One region of the Cupriavidus sp. SK-4 genome, then DNA from elsewhere that is predicted to be linked to it. Evidence: predicted binding sites of a transcription regulator. Region 1 holds the regulator's gene; the other holds the start of a gene.
The links. Region 1 encodes sigma-54, which starts transcription at its own class of promoters, with help from an activator protein. Its sites were predicted from a motif close to TGGCANGNAANCTGCTTT; they were not measured.
Positions count from the first base shown of each region.

Region 2: a site for sigma-54 is predicted at 3,943-3,960, ahead of CF68_RS39050 (pilin). Genes of this name have one in related genera too.

Region 1 covers NZ_JFJW01000098.1:56,946-64,487, forward strand. The annotation lists gene mutY (A/G-specific adenine glycosylase) at 1-715, shown strand, start outside; gene CF68_RS21320 (LON peptidase substrate-binding domain-containing protein) at 735-1,394, opposite strand; gene rapZ (RNase adapter RapZ) at 1,486-2,370, opposite strand; gene CF68_RS21330 (PsiF family protein) at 2,480-2,872, opposite strand; gene hprK (HPr(Ser) kinase/phosphatase) at 3,035-4,006, opposite strand; gene ptsN (PTS IIA-like nitrogen regulatory protein PtsN) at 4,088-4,543, opposite strand; gene hpf (ribosome hibernation-promoting factor, HPF/YfiA family) at 5,001-5,351, opposite strand; gene CF68_RS21350 (RNA polymerase factor sigma-54) at 5,400-6,881, opposite strand; gene lptB (LPS export ABC transporter ATP-binding protein) at 7,017-7,542, opposite strand, start outside.
Region 2 covers NZ_JFJW01000017.1:8,101-15,642, reverse strand. The annotation lists gene CF68_RS03700 (DUF2889 domain-containing protein) at 1-540, shown strand, start outside; gene sucC (ADP-forming succinate--CoA ligase subunit beta) at 630-1,796, shown strand; gene sucD (succinate--CoA ligase subunit alpha) at 1,896-2,777, shown strand; gene CF68_RS03685 (TerC family protein) at 3,013-3,708, shown strand; gene CF68_RS39050 (pilin) at 4,028-4,483, shown strand; gene CF68_RS03675 (PglL family O-oligosaccharyltransferase) at 4,601-6,397, shown strand; gene CF68_RS03670 (glycine zipper family protein) at 6,399-6,914, opposite strand; gene CF68_RS03665 (hypothetical protein) at 6,929-7,363, opposite strand.

The DNA.
Region 1 (7,542 bases):
TGGCAACGTCAAGCGCGTGTTCGCGCGCTGCTTCGGCATCCACGGCCATCCGGGCGAGCGCGTGGTGGAAACGCGCATGTGGCAGCTGGCCGAGCTGGCCTTGCCGGCCGCAGGCCCGCGCCAGGCCGAGGACATGATCGCCTATACGCAAGGGCTGATGGACCTGGGCGCCACGGTGTGCTCGCGCGGCAAGCCGGCGTGCCTGGCCGATGCCGCTGCGTGCCCGCTGTCGGCCGACTGCGTGGCGCGGCGCGACGGGCTCACCGGCGTGCTGCCCACGCCCAAGCCGCGCGCGGCCATCCCCGAGCGCAGCACGGTAATGCTGCTGGTGCGGCGCCAGCGCGAAGTGCTGCTGCGCCTGCGCCCCGGCAGCGGCATCTGGGGCGGCCTGTGGAGCCTGCCGGAGATGCCGGTCGACAGCGTGCCCTTCGACGCGGAAGCCGCCGAGGCGGCGGCGCTCGACTATGCCAGCGTCTTTGGCAAGCCCGCGCGCGCCGCGCTGACCGGCGAGCTGACCCATGTGTTCACGCACTTCCGCCTGCTGATCCGTGCCATCCGGGTCGATGTGAGTGCGGACGGCGCAAGCCTGATGGCGCAGGACAGCGCCGCGGAAGCCGCACAGCGCTGGATCTCGCTTGACGATCTCGATGCGGTGGGTACGCCCGCGCCGGTGCGCAGGCTGCTGGAGGACCAGGCGCGCGGCGGGCTGTTCTGAATGCTATGGAAAACGGCGCCTAGAGCATGTGGTTCTGGCGCATGTAGCGGTGCACGATCTCGATGCGCATGCCGGCATCGGGCAGCGCCATCAGCATCTGCTTGGCCTTGAGCGGCACCGGCAGCAACTCGCACAGCCGGTTGGCGACCCAGCTCGGGTCATCCCACAGGTAGGGCTCGTCGAACGGCAGGCGGTCGGGTTGCTCGGCATGCAGCCGCGTGACAATGCGCCGCAGCGCATCCAGGCATTCGCCCAGCAGCTCCAGCTTGCAGTCGATGATGTCGGGGGGCAGCACCTCGGCGCGGGCGACCAGCAGGCCGTCGTCGCGGGTGTCATGGCTGACGATATGGAAGCGCTCGCGGCCGCGCGCGCGGATCAAGAGCACGCCCAGCTGTTCCATGTTGCAGTCGACGATCTCCGCCAGGCAGCCGACCAGCTCGGGCACGGTGGGCTGGTCCGGCCGGGCCACTTCCTCGCCGCTTTCGATCAGGCAAACGCCGAAGGGTGTGCTGTCGCGCAGGCAGTTGCGCACCATGTCGACATAGCGCGCCTCGAACACGCGCAATGGCAGCCGTCCACCGGGAAACAGCACGGTGTGCAACGGGAACAGCGGCAGGTTGTCGAGCGTCCGTGGCGGATCTTCTGATGCCGTGGGACGGTAGAGGTCGGTCGAGGACATGCAGTGCCAGCTTGGGTATCGCGCAGCAATGGGCCAGCCGGCCAACGCGGCGCGCAGATGCCAATGATGCCAGTGGGCAGTCCCGCCTGCGTCAGCCCGCCGGTGCGAGCTCTCGGTGTCTCACCAGCACATTACCATGCGCCCGGAAGTAGTTGGCAAGCCTTTCCGCAATATAGACAGAGCGATGCTGGCCGCCGGTGCAGCCGATCGCCACGGTCAGGTAGCTGCGGTTGTCGGCAATGAAGCTTGGCAGCCACTTTTCCACGTAGGCGCGAATATCCTCGGCCATTGCCAGCACCATTGGCTGGGCCTGCAGGAAGTCGATCACCGGCGTGTCGCGCCCCGTCAGCGGGCGCAAAACCAGGTCGTAATAGGGGTTGGGCAGCGAGCGCACGTCGAACACCATGTCCGCATCGCTGGGCACGCCGTGCTTGAAGCCGAACGACTCGAACAGCAGCGTCAGCCGCTGGCTGTCGTCGCGGATCAGCTCCTTGATCCAGCTGCGCAGCGTATTGGTGCGCACATTGCTGGTGTCGATGCGGTGCGCGGCCTCAGCCAGCGGGCTCAGCAGCGCGCGCTCCATCTCGATCGCTTCCATCAGCGCGGTGTCGTTGAAGGCGGGTTCACCGCCCGGACCCGGCATGCCGTCGGTACGCACCGACAGAGGGTGGCGGCGGCGCGTCTCGGAGTAGCGCTGCACCAGTGCGTCGGTGCTGGCGGTCAGGAACACCACCTCGACCTGGTGCTCCGCGGCCAGCGCGCGCACGGTGTCGGGCAACTGGTCGAGCGACTCGCGGCTGCGGATGTCAGTGGCGACGCCCAGGTGCGTATAGCCCTGGCTGTCGAGATAGCGGGTCAGTTCCGGGATGAACTGAGCCGGCAGGTTGTCCACGCAGTAGTAGCCTGCGTCTTCGAGCACGTTCAGTGCGACGGACTTGCCGGAACCGGATATGCCGGTGATGAGGATGATGCGCATAGCACCTGAAGCATAGCATCAGGTGCTGGCTGCGTCATGACAGGGAGTTTACACAGGCAAAAATGGCGAACCTCCCGGTTCGCCATTCTTCTTCAGCTTGCGCCGTCGCTCAGGCTGCCTTGGACAGGCATTCCTTCATGTAGGCCTTGTATTCGTCGCCCTTCTTGCCCTTGCCCGACTTGCTGCAGGAGGCCATTTTCTCCTGCTGGGTCTTGGACGCGCCCTTGGACAGGCATTCCTTCATGAACGCCTTGCGTTCGTCGCCCTTCTTGCCGGCGGCTTCCGTATTGCAGGCCTTCATCTTGTCCTGCTGGGAATTGGCTGCGGGCTTGTCCGGGGTAGCCGGGGTGGCGGGCGTGGCAGGCATGGCCGGCGTTGCCGGTGCGGTGGCCGCCGGCTTGGCTGGCGTAGCGGGGGTTGCCGGCGTGGCGGTGGTCTGTGCAAAAGCGCTGGCGGCGATCATCGGGGTGACCAGCGCGCACATCGCGATCAGTTTCTTCATGCTTGCTCTCCTGGGTGTGGAAAACTTCATGGCCGCGCGCCATTGCCGGCGTTGCAGCTTCCGTAACGGGCGCGATGCCCATTACAGCACAAAACGGAGCATGCCTGAAGAACGTTGACGTCCTGCGTCAACGCCGTTGTAAGTAAATGAAAACGCTGGCGCTCAGAGCAGGCGGCCCTGGCCGCGCGAAACCGCATCGGCCTGCATCGCGGCGCGCTGCCGGTCCATGAAGTCGCGCAGCGTATCGATGCCGCGCAGGCGCAGGATGGTGTTGCGCACCGCGGCCTCGACCAGCACGGCCAGGTTGCGCCCGGCCGCCACCTGGATCTTGACCATGTGGATCGGCAGGCCCAGCACGTCGAGGTATTGCGAATCGAGCGGCAGCCGCTCGAACTCGCCGTCATTGCGGCGCACCAACTGCACCACCAGCTTGATCTTCATCTTCCGGCGCACCGCGGTCTCACCGAAGATGGTCTTGATGTCGAGCAGGCCCAGGCCGCGTACTTCAAGCAGGTTCTGCAGCAGCGGCGGGCAGCGGCCTTCGATGAAATCCGGCCCCAGGCGCACGAAGTCTACGGCATCGTCGGCCACCAGCCCGTGGCCGCGCGAGATCAGTTCCAGGCCCAGTTCGCTCTTGCCCAGGCCCGATTCGCCCATGATCAGCACGCCCATACCCAGGATGTCGAGGAATACCCCGTGCATGGTCACGCGCGGCGCGGAGATGCGCGACAGGTACAGGCGCAGGTGGTCGATCACCGCGGCGGACGACACCGGCGTGGTGAACAGCGGCGTGGACGAGCGCGTGCAGCGCAGTTCCAGGTCGGGCGGCGGCTCCATGCCGTCGGCGATCACCAGGAAGGGCGGCTCCAGCAGGATCAGCTCGCCCATCTGGCGCTTGCGGGTCTCGTCGTCCAGCCGCTGGTAATAGGTGATCTCGGGCTTGCCGAGCACCTGGATGCGGTTGGGGTGGATCAGGTTCAGGTGGCCCACCAGGTCGGCGGCGGAGGTGGCTTCGCGGGCGAACTCCACGTCGAAGGCGCGGTCCGCGCCTTCCAGACCGGCCACCCACGAGAGTTTGATGTCGGCTGCGTTGTCGTCGAAGATGGACTGGGAGGTGACGCCGGTGAGTTCCATGCTGTATGACTGGTGGGGCGGTTTGCGAAGCGCCTTGGCGCCTGCCCGGTCTGGTGCCGGCCCGCCTGGGGGATCAGGGGATCAGGGATGCCATGCGATCAGCAACTGATGGACGGCATCGGGCGTGGGCAGCGTGGCCAGTCCTTCACGCATGTCGCGGTCGGAAAGCAGTTGCGCGATTTCAGACAGGATTTCCAGGTGCTGCTGCGTAGCCTGTTCGGGCACCAGCAGGAAGATCAGCAGCGATACCGGCTTGCCATCCGGCGATTCGAACGGAATTGGTTCGGCCAGGCGCATGAAGGCGGCCAGCGGCTGCTTCAGGCCCTTAATGCGGCCGTGCGGGATCGCCACGCCGGCGCCCAGGCCGGTGGATCCAAGCGACTCGCGCGCGAACAGGTTGTCCGTCACGATGGCGCGCGCCACACCATGGTTGTTCTCGAAGAGGAGCCCGGCCTGCTCGAACACACGCTTCTTGCTGGTGACGCTGACGTCGAGGGTGATGTTGCCGGGTGGCAGCAATTTGGCCAAACGATTCATGGGCGATGCGCAGGATTTCAGTTAGCGGGCGGGACCGTTCCGCCGGGCAGTGGGCTGGCTCCGGGCTGCCGTTGGCCTGGCCGGAGGCGTCCGGCCCATTATAGAGCAGCGACTACTCCCGTATTGTGCAGCGCAACGGGGCAAGCCGGTGCAGAACGATACATGGTGATGCAATCGTGCCTCCGGGTCGGGGAGCCGGTGCACCGGTGCGGGGCACGGCCAGGATTCCCTCTCTTTGTATGGCGCAGCATACACCTTGGCGCAGCGCTTGCGAACACTCTTGCCCGTTCGGGTGAAAAGCGTTGGCTCCGGCGCCACAGCCGGGCCGCACCGCCAGTGCGGGCGCGGCATGCCGGCGGCAATCCGGAACGCGAGGGCGCAAAAAAGCCGCGCTTCGTTGCGCGGCTTGCCTGTTCAATCCTGATTCAGCAGCCCGCTGCGGGGCTGCCGGGCACGGTCATTGCTGCATTTGCGCTGCGGCCATCTGGTACTTGACCGCTTCGCGGTCGTGGCCTTGCACGCGATCCTTGTAGCGGATCACCTGACGGTCCAGCTTGTCGACGAGTGCGTCGATCGCTGCATATAGGTCTTCGTGATGCGCCTCGACAAAGATGTCCTTGCCCTTGAGATGTAGATTGATTTCTGCGTACTGACGCCGGTCCTTTTCCTTGTGGTTGTCGACAGAGAGCAGCACGCTAACGCCAATGACCTGATCGAAATGCCTGACGATTCGCTCCAGCTTCGTTTCCACGTACTCACGCAGAGGGGGCGTGATGTCCAGGTGGTGTCCACTGATCTTGAAGTTCATAGCGCTTCTCCTTCTGAAAGAGCCTCACCAGGCAGGCGGTGGGCTCGGCTACAAAGACTTGCGGAGATTGACTGCGGGGATCTTCAGGGCTTCGCGATACTTGGCAACAGTGCGGCGCGCAACAACAAAGCCTTGCTCACCCAGCAGTTCGGCAATGCGACTGTCGGAAAGGGGATTCCTCGGGTCTTCGGCTCCTATCAGTTGCTTGATCAAGGCGCGGATGGCCGTTGATGAAGCCGCGCCACCGGTTTCGGTGGACACGTGGCTGCCGAAGAAGTACTTCAGTTCGAAAGTACCCATCGGCGTTGCCATGTATTTATTGGTCGTCACCCGGGAGATGGTTGACTCGTGTAAACCCAGTGTATCGGCAATCTCCCGCAAAACCAAGGGGCGCATGGCGATTTCGCCGTGACTGAAAAAGTTCTTTTGACGCTCGACAATGGCCTGCGAGACACGCAGGATTGTGTCGAACCTCTGCTGGATGTTCTTGATCAGCCAGCGCGCCTCCTGCAGCTTCTGCTGCAGCCCGGCCGTGCCGGACTCACCCTTCGCGCCACGCAGGATTTGTGCATACATGTCATTGATGCGCAGCCTCGGCATCACATCCGGATTGAGCTGCGCGATCCAGCCGCCGCCACCCTTGCGCACGAACACGTCCGGCACCACGAAGTCGGCCTCCGGGCGGCTGTGTGCATGGCCGGGGTAGGGCGCCAGCGAGCGGATCAGTTCGTGTGCGGACTTCAGCGCCACTTCATCGACCTGCAGCGCCTTCTTCAGCCGCGTGTAGTCGCGTACTGCGAGCAACTCCAGGTGGTTGGTGACGATGTTCAGCGCCAGTTCGCGCTGCGGGTGCGTCAGGCGCCGCAACTGCAGGGCCAGGCACTCGGCGGCGTTGCGCGCGCCCACGCCGGGCGGGTCGAAGCTCTGCAGCAGCGTGAGGATGGCGTGGACTTCGTCGATCTCAAACTCGAGTTCTTCCGGCAACTCCGTGCAGATCTCCTCAAGCGATGCGCTCAGGTAGCCATCGTCGTCGAGCGATTCGATCAGGAAGATGGCCAGGCCCTTGTCGCGCGCCGAGATCTTTAGCGGCGTGAGCTGCTCCATCAGGTACTCGCGCAGCGTGGGCTCGGCTTCGCGCAGCTGCATCGGTGTTTTTTCGTCCTCGTCGCCCTGGGGGCGGCGCGCAAAGTCGTCCAGGCTCCAGTCGCCGCTGCCATAGTCGTCGCCGTTGCCGCTGTCGCCATAGCTGTCATCGTCACCCGCGCCGTCGGCGCGGGCGTCGCCATTGCCCTGGGGCTCTGCCGGGGCGGGCGCCGGTGCGCTCTGCAGGTTGACCGAGCCGTCGGCCGCCACGCGCAGCGGGCTTTCGATCCAGTCGTTCTCGCGCTCGAGCAGCGGGTTTTCCGTCAGCGCCTGTTCGACCTCTTGCTGCAGTTCCAGCGTGGAGAGCTGCAGCAGCCGGATCGACTGCTGCAGTTGCGGGGTCAGGGCCAGATGCTGGGAAAGGCGGAGCTGTAGCGACGGTTTCATGCGACCTATTCTATGCGCATCTTTCCGTTGTTGGAACGGAAATTGCTATCGCTTGTGCGGTCCGATCGCCGCTGGCTGTGGGAGGGCCCACGCGCGTCCGCGAAGAGGCCTGCCGCTCGCGGGCAGGCCGCTAAATCACATGCGGAAGTTCTCGCCCAGGTAGACACGCCGCACTGCGTCATTGGCGATGATTTCCTCGGGCTGGCCCGCGGCCAGCACCGTGCCTTCGCTGATGATGTAGGCGTGGTCGCAGATGCCGAGCGTCTCGCGCACGTTGTGGTCGGTGATCAGCACGCCGATATTGCGCGCCTTAAGGAAGCTGACGATGCGCTGGATCTCGCCCACGGCGATCGGGTCCACGCCGGCGAAGGGCTCGTCCAGCAGGATGAAGCGCGGTGACGACGCCAGCGCGCGCGCGATTTCCACGCGGCGGCGCTCGCCGCCCGACAGCGACAGCGCCGGGTTGTTGCGCAGGTGCGCGATCTGCAGGTCGTCGAGCAGCGAATCCAGGCGGCGCTCGATCTCGGCCTTGGCCAGCGGCTTGCCGTTGCTCACCTGCAGCTCCAGCACCGCGCGGATGTTCTCTTCGACGTTGAGCTTGCGGAACACCGAGGCTTCCTGCGGCAGGTACGACAGCCCCATGCGCGCGCGCTCGTGGATC
Region 2 (7,542 bases), on a different contig from region 1:
GTAGGCCAGCCCCTGCACGACCTGTGGCTGCGCGTCACGATCAATGAGGAAATGACGGTGCTGGATGCCGAGGCCTGCTCGGACTGGGTGCCGTATCCATCCCATTGCGACACGATCGGCCCGGCTTACCGCAAGCTGATCGGCCTGAACCTGCGCAAGGGCTTTCGCAAGGCTGTGCGCGAGCGCCTGGGCGGCATGCATGGTTGCTCACACCTGACCGAGGCCGCTGGCGTGCTGCCCAGCACGGCGATCCAGGCTTTTGCCGGTGAAGTCATCAATATCCGCGACAACGGCGAGGACGACCCGAATCCGGAGCCGCCCTATCAGTTGAACGGCTGCCACGCCCTGCGTTTCGATGGCGAGGTGGTTCGTCAGTTTTACCCGCGCTGGTATGGTCACCAGCCGACGCCCAAGGTACGGGCCGAGGCAGCACCTGCCGTCGCAACTGCGCCTCAGGCGCCGCCCGCGGCCAATGGCGACCGCGGCAATGATGGCAACGACGCTGTCCCGGCCGAGCGGCCGACCGGCACCTCCGGCTGATTCTCAGGATTGGCCAGCCTGACGAGAGAGTTCGTCTTCTTTCAGATTCTTCCCTTCTACCTTTTACGCCTACCCGAAAGGAAACACGCATGAATATCCATGAGTATCAAGGCAAGGAAATCCTGCGCAAATACAATGTGCCGGTTCCGCGCGGCATCCCCGCGTTCTCGGTTGACGAGGCCCTGAAGGCCGCAGAAACGCTCGGCGGCCCGGTGTGGGTCGTCAAGGCTCAGATTCATGCGGGTGGCCGCGGCAAGGGCGGCGGCGTGAAGGTTGCCAAGAGCATCGACGACGTCAAGACCTACGCTTCGAACATCCTGGGCATGCAGCTGGTCACGCACCAGACCGGCCCGGAAGGCAAGAAGGTCAACCGCCTGCTGATCGAAGAAGGCGCCGACATCAAGAAGGAACTGTACGTTTCGCTGGTGGTGGACCGTGTTTCGCAGAAGGTCGCGCTGATGGCCTCGAGCGAAGGCGGCATGGACATCGAAGAAGTCGCTGCCCACAGCCCGGAAAAGATCCACACCCTGATCATCGAGCCGTCGGTCGGCCTGACCGACGCTGAAGCCGACGACATCGCCCGCAAGATCGGCGTGCCCGACGCGAGCGTGGCGCAAGCCCGCCAGGCGCTGCAAGGCCTGTACAAGGCGTTCTATGAAACCGACGCTTCGCTGGCTGAAATCAACCCGCTGATCCTGACCGGCGACGGCAAGGTTATCGCGCTGGACGCCAAGTTCAACTTCGACTCGAACGCGCTGTTCCGTCACCCGGAAATCGTTGCCTACCGCGACCTGGATGAAGAAGACGCCAACGAAATCGAAGCCTCGAAGTTCGACCTGGCCTACATCTCGCTGGACGGCAACATCGGCTGCCTGGTGAACGGCGCCGGCCTGGCCATGGCCACCATGGACACCATCAAGCTGTTCGGCGGCGAGCCGGCCAACTTCCTCGACGTGGGCGGCGGTGCCACCACCGAGAAGGTGACCGAAGCCTTCAAGCTGATGCTGAGCAACCCGAACGTGGAGGCCATCCTGGTCAACATCTTCGGCGGCATCATGCGTTGCGACGTGATCGCCGAAGGCGTGATCTCCGCGTCCAAGGCCGTGCACCTGACGGTGCCGCTGGTCGTGCGCATGAAGGGCACCAACGAAGACCTCGGCAAGAAGATGCTGGCCGACTCGGGCCTGCCCATCATCTCGGCCGACACGATGGAAGAAGCCGCCCAGAAGGTGGTGGCCGCTGCCGCTGGCAAGTAAGCCGTCGCACGAACGCAACCATACGCGAACGCGGGCGGTGCGCAGGCGCTTTGATGCGCCCTCGCGCGCGCCGCTCGTAGCCAAGCAAAGGATTACAGCATGTCGATTCTGATCAACAAAGACACCAAGGTCATCACCCAGGGCATCACCGGCAAGACCGGCCAGTTCCACACCCGTGGCTGCCGCGACTACGCCAACGGCAAGAACTGCTTCGTCGCGGGCGTGAACCCGAAGAAGGCCGGTGAAGACTTCGAAGGCATTCCCATCTACGCCAGCGTCAAGGACGCCAAGGCCCAGACCGGCGCCACCGTGTCGGTCATCTACGTGCCGCCCGCAGGCGCCGCTGCCGCGATCTGGGAAGCCGTTGAGGCCGACCTGGACCTGGTGGTCTGCATCACCGAAGGCATCCCCGTGCGCGACATGATGGAAGTCAAGGACCGCATGCGCCGCGAGAAGAAGAAGACCCTGCTGCTGGGACCGAACTGCCCGGGCCTGATCACGCCGGACGAAATCAAGATCGGCATCATGCCGGGTCACATCCACAAGAAGGGCCGCATCGGCGTGGTGTCGCGCTCGGGCACGCTGACGTACGAAGCCGTGGGCCAGTTGACCGCGCTGGGCCTGGGCCAGTCGTCGGCTGTCGGCATCGGTGGCGACCCCATCAACGGCCTGAAGCACATCGACGTGATGAAGATGTTCAACGACGATCCGGAAACGGACGCCGTGGTCATGATCGGTGAGATCGGCGGTCCGGACGAAGCCAACGCGGCTTACTGGATCAAGGAAAACATGAAGAAGCCGGTGGTTGGCTTCATCGCTGGCGTGACCGCGCCTCCGGGCAAGCGCATGGGCCACGCCGGTGCGCTGATCTCGGGCGGTGCCGATACCGCCCAGGCCAAGCTGGAAATCATGGAAGCCTGCGGTATCAAGGTGACCAAGAACCCGTCGGAGATGGGCCGCCTGCTGAAGGCAATGCTGTAAGTCGTACCTCGCCATTCCAGCGAGCGCTGGAATGACGAACCAGACAATGCCCCCGCCCGCGCGGGGGCATTGTCATTCTGGAGGACGGTTTCGGCGTGGCTTCCGGCACGAAACATTACAAAATTGAAATCTAATCGAAAGGTTCGTGCGGTAAACAGTCATGTCCGTGTTTCGAGACATCCGAAATCCCGTCAGATGACGGGTGTGCCACCTATAAAATTCGAGGAGCCCTCCCGTGGAACTGCTGTCTTCCACCACATTCTGGATTGCGTTGGGATCGATCATCCTGACCAATATCGTCCTGTCCGGCGACAACGCGGTGGTGATCGCGCTCGCCTCGCGCAACCTGCCGCCCGCCCAGCAGAAGAAAGCCATCTTCTGGGGCAGTGCCGCCGCCATCATCATGCGCGTGGTGCTGACCGTGGCCGCGGTCAAGCTGCTGAGCCTGCCGTACCTGAAGATCGTGGGCGCGGTGTTGCTGGTCTACATCGGCGTGCAACTGCTGACCGGCGATGACGACGAGGAAGGCCACGACGGCAAGGACAATATCTGGGCCGCCATCCGCACCATCCTGATCGCGGACCTGGTGATGTCGCTCGACAACGTAGTGGCCGTGGCCGCCGCTGCACAGAAGGGCCCCGAGGGCAGCCAGCTGATGCTGCTGATCATCGGCCTGGGCCTGTCGATCCCGCTGATCGTGTTCGGCAGCACGCTGCTGCTCAAGGTCATGGAGCGCTTCCCGGTCATCATCGTGCTGGGCGCAGCGCTGCTGGGCTACCTGGCCGGTGAAATGCTGGTCAGCGACCCGGTCGACGCGGCCTGGTTCGAAGTCCACGTGCCGCACGCCCACCTGGTATTCGGCGCCGCCGGCGCGATCCTGGTGGTGATCATGGGCAAGCTGCTGAGCCGCCGGTCGGCACAGACCGCCTGACGAGGTTCCGCCCAGGCGAGAAGGGCGGCCAGCTGGCCGCCCTTTTTCATTGGTGCGCCGGCAAGGCGGGTCGTCGGTGCCTTGGCCAACTAACTCATGTGAGTGATCGCACATTTTGTCGCTTCGTGCGGTGGTAGCGGGCACAAGTGACAAATTTTGGCGCATCCGGCAAGCATCCCCCTGACGGGTGACGAAATTTGTCGCTTCTTGCCCCCTACGGATGGGGGATGCTGCTGGCACGCTTACTGCTCAATAGTCCCCGCGTCACGAAACCGAAGACGTGCAACGCTTAACCAAAATCTCTTCGAGGGGTCAAATCATGCAACGGGTACAACTGAAGAAACTGGGCCGTCGTGTCCAGAAGGGCTTTACGCTGATCGAACTGATGATCGTGGTTGCGATCATTGGTATTTTGGCAGCTATTGCGATTCCCGCGTATCAAGACTATGTAGCAAAGTCGAAAGCGTCGGCCGCGTACGCTGACATTGCTGCGGGTAAGACGGGCTATGAGCTCGCCATCGTTGAAAGTGACCTTGCCAACGTCGCAGCACGTTCGGGCTTGGATACCTCGGCAGCTGGGACCGGGAACTGCGTGATTACTATTCCCGCGAATCCCGACCCTACCGCTGCTATTAGCCCCGCCATCAAGTGTGCGATCAAGACTCCTGGTCGCCTGGGCGCTGGTGCTACTATTCAACTCGATCGTTCGGCAACAGGGCTCTACACGTGCTCTACCACCGTTATGGCTGCCGCGTACAAGCCGGCAGGTTGCTAGTGATAGTCGAGGGCGCATACGCCTGACGATTTAGGTATTACGAAAAGCGCCTACGGGCGCTTTTTCTTTGTCAGGTCGCCAAGCTATCATGCGCCTTTCCGCTAAATAGGCGCCTCAATGCCGCCGTCCAGGACCTCCCCGTCGGCTGCCTTCATCGCAGCAATCGTGATCCCGCTGCTAGTCTCCCGGCACACTCTGCCGCTTGCGACGTTCTATGGCGAATGGACAGCCGCGCTCTGCGCGCTCGCCCTCCTCGGGGCCCATGCAGTTCGACAGCCCATGGCATCGCCTTCCGTGTCGATGCCGTGGGTATCGCTGCTGCTCGTCTGGCTAGTCGCCGTCAGCCTTGTACTCGGCGCTGCCGGCAACCCTGATATCACCGGCAGCCGCCTCGTCACCGTCCTCACGCTTGTCCTTGGCGCGGCAGTGACATGCGCTGCACGGACGTACCGAAATGCATCGGCAGCATCAACTCCGGCTATCGGCGATGCCCTCGCAACTGCGTTCCTGATTGCCGGGCTGCTCGGCACCGTGACGCAGTGGGTGCAGCTTTTCCACTTCGAGCCCCGCACTTTCGGCCTCGTCTCCTCCTACTTCTACGACAACAACCGCCGCCTCTGGGGCAACCTGAACCAACCCAACCACCAGGCCACCGTTGAAGGCCTGGCGTTGGTGGCGTCAGTGTGGCTGGCCTCCCGTGGCCGCTTGCGCTTCCCGATGTGGCTCGCCGCCGTGGCCTTGCTGGAAAGCGGCATCGTGCTTTCCGGCTCGCGCACCGGCGTGCTGCATGTTGGCCTGGCTGCCTTCTACGCGCTGGCCGCGGCGTGGCTGGCGCGAGGCGCTCGACGTGACTCGGATCCAATGCAGCGACCAGTCGGTCTGCTCGTCGCAGCAGTAGCGATGGTGGCAATGCTACTGTTCCTGCAACCCGCAATCCGCGCGGCAGGGCAAGCCTTCGACTGGCGCCTGTTCGACACCATCGCCCAACTCGAAGCCGAAGACCAGATGTCCGCACGCGGAGCACTATGGACGCATGCGCTGGCAATGTTCCGCTCCCACCCCTGGTTCGGCGTCGGCTGGGGCGAGTTCGGCTGGGCGCAATTCCAGCAGTTGCAGCAAGTCGGCGTGAAGGTGGAGATGTCCCTGCACGCCCACAACGCCATTCTCGACCTGCTTGCGAAGACGGGCATCATCGGTGCCGCAGGCGTCGGCCTGATCCTGCTGGCCTGGCTATGGCGCGTGGTTCGCGTTCGCCTGTGGCACGGCGATGGCGAAGAGCGCAAGCAGACCGTGCTGGTTCTTACCTGGCTGGCGATGCTGTGTGCGCATTCGATGCTCGAATACCCGCTGCATTACCTCTATTTCTTCCTGCCGTTCTGCTTCATGCTCGGTTGGCTGGAGCCGTCGGGCTTCGGGCGGTGGCGTGTGCCGATGCCAGTGGCACGTGGGCTGGCGATCGCGTTTGTCGTGGTAGCCGCGATCGTGCTGGCCACCATGTGGCAAGACTACCGCCGCGCCGAAGCCCGCGAATACGCCAGCGGCGAAGGCCGCAATGCCTTGCCGATGCCGCGCTTCTGGTTCCGCCAGCACGCGCAGGCCGACGCTGCCGGCCTGGCCACCATTACGCTGGCCAATGCGGCGGAGTTGTTGCCCGCCCACATCGCCGCCGTCCACCTGCTGCCTACGCCGACCATGATCGCGCGCACCGCATGGCTGCTGGCGCTGACCGGCGATCCTGCGCAAGGCCGCCAGTGGATGGAACGGCTGCGCTGGTACTACCTTGGCGATGAAGTCGCGCAATACGCCGAGATTGCGAAGGCATGCCGCGATCTGACGCCAGACGAACGCCCGCAGGCATTCTGCGCATGGGTCGGCGACCGTTCGCGTCGGTATTCCGAATGGCGCCGGGACTGACCTAGTAGTACGGATACGGGCTGTAATAGACCGGTGGCGGAGGCGGCGGATAGTAGTAGTACCGTGGTGCCGGCGGCGCAGCGGCGACGCGTCCGGGAGCCGGCACGCGGTTGCCGCTGGCGTACATGCACTGTACGTAGGCGGCATCGTATTGCTGTTGCGTGCCGTAACCCGCGTACTGGGCATTGCCCGCGCCGACCGCCGCACCAGTCAGCAGGCCGACGCCTGCACCCACCGCCGCACCCGAACCGCCATTAAAGGCCGCGCCCGCCGCTGCGCCCAGCGCGGTGCCGACCACTGCGCTGCCGACGGCGGCATTGTTGGCGGCCTGCGAGGATGAGACGCCGCCCACCCGCCCGAAGGCGAACTGGCGGCAGTTGTAGTCGTCGGCGCGGAACTGGTCGAAGCTCTTGCCGGTGCCCGGCAGCACCATCACGCTGGGGCCGGCAGGCATCACGGCGCAGGCGCCGAGGGTCAGGGTGGCCACGGCCAGCGTGGCGCGGGTCAGGGCATGCATGGTGTCACCCCGCATCAGGAGTTGGCCGGCGGCTGTGCCGGTATGCGCTGCCAGCCGCCGGGGCAGGACTGCACATAGGGGTAGTAGCCTTCGGGCTGGTTGCAGTGGTACCACCAGCCCTGCTGCGGCGCTACGCCGTCCGGGCCGGGGACCGGCACGGGGCCGTTCGGTCCCTGTTCGATGTACTGCGGAGGCGCCGCGGGTGCGGTGACCACTGCGGGCGGGTAGTAGTACGGGGCGGGGTAGCCATACGGGTAGCCGCCGTAGAACACGCCAGGCCCGAAATAGAGGCCCACGCCTACGCTTGTGCGCGTCTTGATAAAGCCGCCGCGTGCGTCGCTATCGTGTAAAGCGGCATCGTGGAGATCGGCCCGCCCGGCGAGGGCGGCGCCGCTTGCGGCCGTGGCCGCCAGTGCCAGGGCGATCTGGCAGAGCATGCGCCCGTTCATGGTATCCACCTCATCCCCGCGCGCACCGCATGGCACGCCACGGACAGGGTCAGCAGGCCGCAACCAGCGAGGGCCTGCAATCATATTGAATACCAAATTGTCCCGTGCCGGCGCCACAGCGGCGCGGTTGGAAATGCGGCGTTACCTTTATTACCGGGGAACGACGTTGGCGTAAGACG